DNA from 4 places in the Pseudomonas sp. S11P7 genome. Region 3 is predicted to be linked to each of the others. Evidence: predicted binding sites of a transcription regulator. Region 3 holds the regulator's gene; each other region holds the start of a gene.

Region 1 (2,201 bases), 1.6 Mb from region 3:
CTCGGTCATCGCCTGAATCGTCTGCTCGACGACCTGACGTCCGTCGTCGGCCTGCTCGCTGGCGCCGCTGGCGTGTTGCGAAGCATCGGCAGCGTTGCGGGCGATCTCCTGGGTGGCGGCGCCCAGTTGGTTGATCGCCGCCGCGACGCTGTTGGTGCGCGCGCTTTGTTCGTCAGAGCCGACGATCGACGCGTTCGACGATGCCATGACTCGTTGCGACAAGTCGTGCACATGGCGGGTGGCCGAGGACACTTCGGATATCGACGCGTGAATGCGTTCAACGAACTGGTTGAAAGCACTGCCCAGTTCGCCGAACTCGTCTTTGCTTTCTACCGACAGACGACGAGTCAGATCGCCTTCGCCCTGAGCGATGTCCTGCATTGCACGGCCCATGGTGGTCAGCGGACGCATCAAGACGTTGATCAACAGGCTCAACAGCAACGCAATGGCGGCCACGGCGACGAACATAGCGATCAGCGCCGAGGTGCGGAATTGGCTGAGCGCTGCGTAGGCTTTGTCGTGATCGATCGACAGACCGATGTACCACTGCGCATTCGGCAGGTCGTTGACCGGGGTGAACGACAGAATCCGCTCCTCGCCGTTGAGCACGACGTTCTGGTTGCCCTTCTCGATGCGCACGCTGGCGTTCGGGTAGATGTCTTTCAGGTTTTTCATGACCTGATCCTTGTCCGGGCTGACGATCACCTGACCGTCAGCGCTGACCAGAAACGCATGGCCAAGGCCACCGAAGTCCACCGAGTTGATGATTTTGACCAGGGTTTCCAGGCTCAGGTCGCCACCGACCACGCCAAGCAGTTCACCATTCTTCTTCACCGGCATGGCGATGGTTACTACCAGCCCGCCAACCGCGGCCATGTACGGCGGAGTCAGCATGGTTTTATCCGCGGCCACCGCTTGCTTGTACCAGGGACGCTGACGCGGATCGTAGCCGTCCGGCATCTTCGCGTCCGGGCGTTGGGTGAACACACCGTTGGCCTGGCCAACATAGGTGAACTGGAAATTCGAGGTGAAAGCCGGTTGATCGACCAGCCCCGGCAGGTCGGCGTCCTTGCCCTGATGAGCGACGTTCTGCGCGAGGTTTTCCAGCACCAGAATCCGCCCGCTCATCCAGTTCTGCACGCTGCTGGCGGTCAGATCACCGGCCTGCTGAACGGAAGACTGAAGGTTCTGGCGAATGGTGCTCCGCTGCAGATAGTCGTTGTAGAGCGTGAACAGCGCGAACGCCAGGACCACGACGCCCGAGGCGGCCAGCAGAATTTTATGGCTGAACTTTAGATTCATTTCATGGGACTTCTTATGCCAAAAGTGGGGATGCGTTCCGGATGCAACATTCCATGTACAGCGCAGGCAGCGTTCTTCCGGCCGCTCTACTTTGGTGCACGCATGTCTCACCAGTCTGTCGGCACGCGTGGGAGAAATCTTAGGGTTGCGTAGGAAATGGATGGCGTTTCTGGCGGATTCCCGCCGAACGGCGGGCCAGAGCGGCTGACGGAAGATTTTTCCGCGCGTTGCGTGAGCAGCGGTTGCAAATTCTGCGACCCTTGAAGACAATGCGACTAATTATCATTTGTGACGTCCGGGCTGTCGCGTTCATGTCCTCCCCCGAGTTTGCGGTACAGACGCTTTATCGTTGTCATCACGGCTGGCTCAATACCTGGTTGCGCGCACGGCTGGGCAACGCAGCGGATGCGGCGGATCTGGCACAGGACACTTTCGTTCGTCTGCTGCAACGCAGCGAACGCCTCGAACTCAAGGCCCCTCGTGCATTCCTACGCACCATCGCCCGCGGCTTGGTGATCGATCATTGGCGCCGCGAAGAAATCGAGCGCGCCTACCTGGAAACCATCGCCCACTTACCCGAAGCCGAAACGCCAGGCAGCGAAGCCCGCGCGTTGATCATTGAACTGCTGGAAAGCATCGCGCGCATGCTTGAAGGGCTGAAACCGAAGGTGCGTCAGGCCTTTCTGCTGGCGCAGTGCGAAGGTCTGACCCACAAGCAGATCGCCGAGCAAATGGGGCTGTCGTTACGCTCGGTGGAACGCTACGTCGCCGAGGCGCTGTATCACTGTTACGTCTTGCGGTACGCGCACTGATGCCGCTGGACAATGCTGCACTTGGCCGCCGCGCCGAGCCGCCACCGCAAGTGGTCAAACAAGCCATTCACTGGCTGCTGCGCCTGC
Region 2 (2,201 bases), 3.5 Mb from region 3:
AGCCAGATCACCAGCAAGCCGAGGCCGGCGATCAGCAAACCGACCATGGCCATGCCGAAGGTGTCGGATTTGCGCTGGGCATCGAGGTCGGCCTGCAGCGCTTGCAGATCGGCCATCACCGCGTTGAGCGGCAGTTGCAGCATCAGCGTCCAGCGTGCGTCGGTCTGGCCGATGCCGAACGGCAGGTACAACTCGATCCGGCCCTTGTCCTTGTTAACGGAGTAAGTCACTTCGCCGCGCTTGAGGTTGGCCATGTTGGCGGACTGTTCGGCATCAAGAATGTCACTGACCTTCTCGCCGAATTTGCTCGGGTCCTTGGTATAAGCCACGATCCGGCCATTGCTGCCGACCAGGGCCATTTCCCCGGCACCGCTGTAGAGTTTCTGGTTGGCGCCCAGCAGCATTTCTTGAATGAAGTTCACCGACAGATCAGCGCCGACGATGCCCTGGAACACGCCGTTGAGCATGATCGGTTCGATAAACGAGGCAAGCATGACGACCTTGTCGCCAACCTTGTACGGCGCCGGGTCGATCACGCAGGATTTCTTGTTTTCCTTCGAGCACAGGTAGTACTCGCTGGCGCGTACACCGGTCGACAGGGTTTTCTGATCGTCGACGTCGACCAGTTTGTCGAGGCCGAGGGTGCCGTCCTCGTTGCGGAACCACCACGGCAGAAATCGCCCGTTGCTTGCGTCGATGCCGACCACGCTGGTGCCGACGTAGGCCGCGTCGTTGTGATCGAGGGCGTTCTTTTCCCAGCCGATGTAGGTGCCGAGAATTTTCGGGTTCTTTTCGACGTTCTCTTTGATCAGGCTGATCAGTTGCTCGCGGCTGACGCTCAGGCGCGGCTGGCCATCGACGCCCGGCGTGCCAAGCAAAGCGTTGGCGCGCACCAGGCCGCCGGCAATCAGCAGCGGTGCTTCGAGCTCGCGCTGGATCTGGCTGACCTGGGTTTGCGCCAGCGCGGTCAGGCGCTGCTCGATGACCTGCTCGAACTGGGCCTGGGTGCGTTGTTGCACCATTGTCTGAGTGCGCGCGCCGGCAAACAGCGCATACAGCACCAGCGCCGCGACCACGCTGAGGACGATGGCGCCGGCCAGGGCGGCGACGGAAAACTGGATCGACTTGAACTTCATGGGAGCTCCGCAGGCAAGAGAATATCTGCGAAAGTTTTATCGGCGGCGTCAGCGGGGCCATGAGTGGCGCCGGTCGGAATCGGCCGGAGATGTCGTAAATCGGCTGTTGCGCGACGCAGTGGCTGCGTGGCTGGCGGGCGCTGGGAATTTTTTCGCGACATTACGCTGCGGGAAATGTCTGAAAGTCACTTCAACCTATCCTTTGTATCTGGCATCCATACAATTACCCGCCTAGGATACGCACAGGTTTTCAGGGAGCTTTTCAATGAACAAGACATTGGTTGTTAGTGCACTGAGCGCAGCGCTGTTGCTGGCCGGTTGTCAGTCGGTCAACACCACCAGCGGCGGCGCCGTCGGGGTGGAGCGCAAGCAGTACATGTTCAGCATGCTGTCCTCGCAAGAGGTCGACCAGATGTATGCCCAGTCTTATCAGAAAACTGTTGGCGAGGCGTCCAGCAAAGGTGTGCTGGACAAGACCAGCCCCGAGGCCAAGCGAGTGCAGGCGATTGCCAACCGTTTGATCGCCCAGGCGCCGAATTTCCGTCCGGATGCGGCGCAGTGGCAGTGGGAGGTCAATCTGATCAAGAGCGACGAACTCAACGCCAACTGCGGTCCCGGCGGCAAGATCATTTTCTACACCGGGCTGATCGACAGCCTGAAACTCACCGACGATGAAATCGCTGCGGTCATGGGCCATGAAATCGCCCACGCCTTGCGCGAGCACGGTCGTGAAGCGATGTCCAAGGCCTATGGCGTGGAAATGGCCAAGCAGGGCGCCGGTGCGTTGTTCGGTCTCGGTCAGGACAGCCTGGCCCTGGCCGACACCGTGGCCAACTACGGCATGACCTTGCCCAACAGCCGCGCCAACGAAAACGAAGCCGACCTGATCGGTCTGGAACTGGCCGCCCGCGCCGGCTACAACCCGAATGCCGCAATCACCCTGTGGGACAAGATGAGCAAGGCTTCGGAAGGTTCGCCGCCGGAGTTCATGAGCACCCACCCGGCCTCGACCAGCCGGATCGCCGCGTTGCAGGCAGCGATTCCGAAGGTCATGCCGCTCTACGA
Region 3 (2,201 bases):
GGTCCACCTGAGCCCGGCGCAGCACGCCGGCCTGATTCAGGCGTTCAGCGACATCGGCGACAATCTCGACGTGCTGGTGATCGACACCGCTGCGGGCATTGGTGACTCGGTGGTCAGTTTCGTCCGCGCCGCGCAGGAAGTGTTGCTGGTGGTGTGTGACGAGCCGACCTCGATCACCGACGCCTACGCACTGATCAAACTGCTCAACCGCGATTACGGCATGAACCGCTTTCGCGTCCTTGCCAACATGGCGCAGAGCCCGCAGGAAGGCCGTAACCTGTTCGCCAAGTTGACCAAGGTCACGGACCGTTTCCTTGACGTCGCCCTACAATACGTCGGCGCCGTCCCGTATGACGAAAGCGTGCGCAAGGCCGTGCAGAAACAACGCGCCGTCTACGAAGCCTTTCCACGCTCCAAATGCGCTCTGGCCTTCAAGGCCATCGCGCAGAAGGTCGACACCTGGCCGTTGCCGGCCAACCCGCGCGGCCATCTGGAGTTTTTCGTCGAGCGTCTCGTGCAGCAAACCGCAGGGCCTGTGATATGACCGCCAGTGGCATGAATCTTTACAAGAAGTCGGCGCGTGACGCGCAGTACGAATTGATCGAGCGTTACGCGCCACTGGTCAAGCGCATTGCCTATCACTTGCTGGCACGGTTGCCGGCCAGTGTGCAGGTCGAAGACCTGATCCAGGCCGGGATGATCGGCCTGCTCGAAGTGTCGACCAAATACGACGCCAGCAAGGGCGCCAGTTTCGAAACGTACGCGGGCATTCGAATCCGCGGCGCGATGCTCGATGAAGTGCGCAAAGGGGACTGGGCACCACGCTCGGTTCACCGCAATACCCGGATGGTCAGCGACGCGATTCGCTCGATTGAAGCTAAAACCGGCCGTGACGCTAAAGATCACGAGGTTGCGGCCGAACTCCAATTGAGTCTCGACGATTATTACGGGATTCTGAATGACACTTTGGGCAGCCGCCTGTTCAGTTTCGACGACCTCTTGCAGGACGGCGAACACGAAGGGCTGCACGAGGATGGCGCCAGTGCTCATATGGAGCCGTCACGCGATCTGGAAGATGAACGCTTCCAGACGGCGCTGGCGGACGCGATTGCCAATTTGCCGGAGCGTGAGCGACTGGTGTTGGCGCTGTACTACGACGAAGAGCTGAACCTCAAGGAAATCGGTGAAGTCCTTGGCGTCAGTGAATCGCGGGTCAGCCAGTTACACAGCCAGTGCGCGGCCCGTTTGCGGGGGCGTTTGGGGGAGTGGCGAGCGCGCTGAAGGCAGTGTGGGGACACTGCGAAACGAGGCTGGTGCGGTGGTAAGCGGCGCCGGTCTCGATCCGTTGTGCTCCAGACAAACTTTAAGTGCTGCGCCAATTGATTGAAGTGGCGCGTCCAGGTGCTGGGCGCGTTTAAGACTGCTTGGAGGTCGAATTGAACAAAGACATGAAAATCCTCATCGTTGATGACTTCTCAACGATGCGGCGGATCATCAAGAACCTGCTGCGCGATCTTGGGTTCACCAACACCGTCGAGGCCGACGATGGCGTAACCGCCATTCCGGTCCTCAACAGCGGCAGCATCGACTTTCTGGTAACGGACTGGAACATGCCGGGCATGACCGGTATCGACCTGCTGCGCCACGTGCGCGCCGATGAAAAACTCAAGCACCTGCCGGTGCTGATGGTGACCGCTGAAGCCAAGCGCGAGCAGATCATCGAAGCCGCTCAGGCCGGTGTGAACGGCTACGTGGTCAAACCTTTCACGGCTCAGGCGTTGAAAGACAAAATCGAGAAGATTTTCGAACGCATCGGCTGATGAACGCGCGGGGGAGCTATGGAGCATAACGAATCTTCACAGGGCGATTTTGAATCGACCCTGAAAAAACACGCGGTCGAACTGGTCGAAAGCCTCGAAAAAGGCAGGTTCGGCGACGCGGTGCAACTGATCCATGAGCTCAATCAGACCCGTGACCGTGGCCTGTATCAGGAAGTGGGCAAGCTCACGCGTGAACTGCACAGTGCGATCGTCAATTTCCAGATCGATCCGCACATGCCGCAGGCCGAGGAAGTGTCGCAAATCACCGACGCCACCGAACGCCTGGGCTATGTGGTCAAGCTGACGGAAGCCGCGGCCAACCGCACCATGGATCTGGTGGAAAGCGCCACGCCGGTGGTCAACAGTCTGGCCGATGAAGCC
Region 4 (2,201 bases), 1.2 Mb from region 3:
GATCTCGAAGAGGATCTGGTCCTTGAATTTCTGCAGCTGCGGGTTCTCGTCGACCTTGTTCTGCAGTTCTTGCAGCAACAGCTCCAGACGCTCCTTCTCGACCTGTTCGGCCATGCCTTCAACCTGGTCGGTGTCGACCGTGACCTTGTCGGGTTGCGGCTGCGACTTCACTTCCGGGTTGAGGGTATTTTCCGGCGCCGGGGTCGGCGTACCGCCGAGATCGATGATGTACGGCGTACCGCTTTCGGAGAAGCCGACCGGGTCCTTGAAGTAACCGGCGATGGCGATTTTCTGTTCCGGCGTCGCCGTGGACAGCAGCCACAACACCAGAAAGAACGCCATCATCGCCGTGGCGAAGTCGGCGAAGGCGATTTTCCACGCCCCACCGTGGTGCCCGCCGGCAATGCGCTTGACGCGCTTGACTATGATCGGCTGATTATTTTCCATGACTTAACGACCGCGAACCGCTTGTTCCAGCTCGGCGAAGCTCGGACGGTGCGCCGGGTACAGAACCTTACGACCGAACTCGACCGCCAGCGACGGCGGCATGCCGGACGCCGAAGCCACCAGCGAAGCCTTGATGGCTTCGTAGACGTTGAGTTCTTCCTTGGCATCGTGAGCCAGCGAGTGCGCCAGCGGGCCAAAGAAACCGTACGCCGCGAGAATACCGAAGAACGTACCGACCAGTGCCGCACCGACGTGCAGACCGATCGACGCCTGGTCGCCCTCGCCCAGCGAGGCCATGGTCACCACGATACCGAGTACCGCCGCGACGATACCGAAACCGGGCATACCGTCGGCAATGCCGTTGACCGCATGCGACGGGTGCTCTAGGTCTTCTTTGAGGCTGTACAGTTCCATGTCGAACAGGCCTTCGAGCTCGTGCGGAGCCATGTTGCCGGAGGACATGATGCGCAGGTAATCGCAGACGAACGCGGTCATGCGCTCATCCTTGAGTACCGCCGGGTACTTGGCGAAGATCGGGCTCGCCGCAGCGTCTTCGATGTCACCTTCAATAGCCATCATGCCTTCGCGGCGGCTCTTGTTGAGGATCTCGTAGATCAGCCCGAGCACTTCCAGATAGAAGGTGTGGGTGAAACGCGAACCGAACATGCTCAGGGATTTCTTGAGCACGTGCATGGTCATGTAACCGGGGTTGGCCTGCAGGAACGCACCCAATGCCGCACCGCCGATGATCATCACCTCGAAGGGCTGGATCAGAGCGGCAATCTTGCCGTGGGAGAGCACGTATCCGCCGAGCACGCTCGCGAATACGACGATGATGCCGATAATTTTAGCCATAGGTAGAAGGTACTTGTTTAAGTCGGGTTCAAGGTCATATTCGGAAGTTAAAAAATCTCTTCTTCTACTTATCGGCAAAACTGCGCCAGACTATAGCCAGTTCAGGCGAAAAGCCAATTTAGCCCATGCCGGGCGCGTCTACAGTCACTGAAGATCCCGTCCAGACATGGCTAATGAAACGAACGTCCCACACGCAAAACCGACCACCCTCGACGGCTGGGTCAAGCTGCTCGACAGCGTCCGGCTGCCCGTGCCGCAAGCGGCGCACGACAAAGTCTGCCGGGCGATCCGTGACAATCGCAGCTCGCTGCGCGACATCGCCGATCTGATGCAGGACAGCCCGGCGCTGGCCTTGAGCATCCTGCGTGAGGCGAATCGTCACACCCACGGCACGATGGCCACGCCGGCGGAAAATCTCGAGATTGCCATTAATCGTCTCGGCCTCGCCCGTACCGAAGAATTGCTCGCACGCCTGCCCGCCGAACCGCAGATGCAGATCCCCAAGGCCCTGCGCCAGCTGCAGCTGATCAGTCAGCACGCGACGCAACAGGCCAATGGTTTTTTCGCCAGTCGCCTGGCGCGGCTGTGGCAGGACATCCATTGGGGCAGCCTGCTGTTTCTGTCACCGCTGTGGCCGCTAGCGCTGACCTTTCCGCAACTGCTTGAGGAATGGGAGCTGCGGGTCATCCACAAACGCGAACCGGCGCACCTCGTCGAGAAGCAATTGTTTGGCGTGCGCCTGCTGAAGATTGCCGATGCGCTGGTCGAGGCCTGGCGTCTGCCGATCTGGGTTCAGCAAGGCTATAAACTGCTGCTCAACGAACAGCGTGAACTGGTGCAAGTGTTGCGTATCGCCCGCGACAGCGAACATCCGTTGCGCCAGCAGAATCGCCTGGACG

Evidence for each region. The regulator FliA, encoded in region 3, starts transcription of late flagellar genes. The targets are predictions, from matches to a motif close to CTAAAGTTTNNNNNNNNNNNGCCGNTAA.
Region 1: a site for FliA is predicted at 1,418-1,445, ahead of M0746_RS24935 (methyl-accepting chemotaxis protein). Genes of this name have one in related genera too.
Region 2: a site for FliA is predicted at 1,173-1,200, ahead of M0746_RS01850 (methyl-accepting chemotaxis protein). Genes of this name have one in related genera too.
Region 4: a site for FliA is predicted at 1,371-1,398, ahead of motA (flagellar motor stator protein MotA). Genes of this name have one in related genera too.

Annotation. Positions count from the first base shown of each region.
Region 1 covers NZ_JALPKS020000002.1:5,461,721-5,463,921, forward strand. The annotation lists gene M0746_RS24935 (methyl-accepting chemotaxis protein) at 1-1,302, opposite strand, end outside; gene M0746_RS24940 (sigma-70 family RNA polymerase sigma factor) at 1,614-2,114, shown strand; gene M0746_RS24945 (FecR domain-containing protein) at 2,114-2,201, shown strand, end outside.
Region 2 covers NZ_JALPKS020000002.1:374,586-376,786, forward strand. The annotation lists gene M0746_RS01850 (methyl-accepting chemotaxis protein) at 1-1,136, opposite strand, end outside; gene M0746_RS01855 (M48 family metallopeptidase) at 1,402-2,201, shown strand, end outside.
Region 3 covers NZ_JALPKS020000002.1:3,837,011-3,839,211, reverse strand. The annotation lists gene fleN (flagellar synthesis regulator FleN) at 1-544, shown strand, start outside; gene fliA (RNA polymerase sigma factor FliA) at 541-1,281, shown strand; gene M0746_RS17635 (chemotaxis response regulator CheY) at 1,449-1,820, shown strand; gene M0746_RS17630 (protein phosphatase CheZ) at 1,839-2,201, shown strand, end outside.
Region 4 covers NZ_JALPKS020000002.1:5,019,487-5,021,687, forward strand. The annotation lists gene motB (flagellar motor protein MotB) at 1-447, opposite strand, end outside; gene motA (flagellar motor stator protein MotA) at 451-1,302, opposite strand; gene M0746_RS23095 (HDOD domain-containing protein) at 1,469-2,201, shown strand, end outside.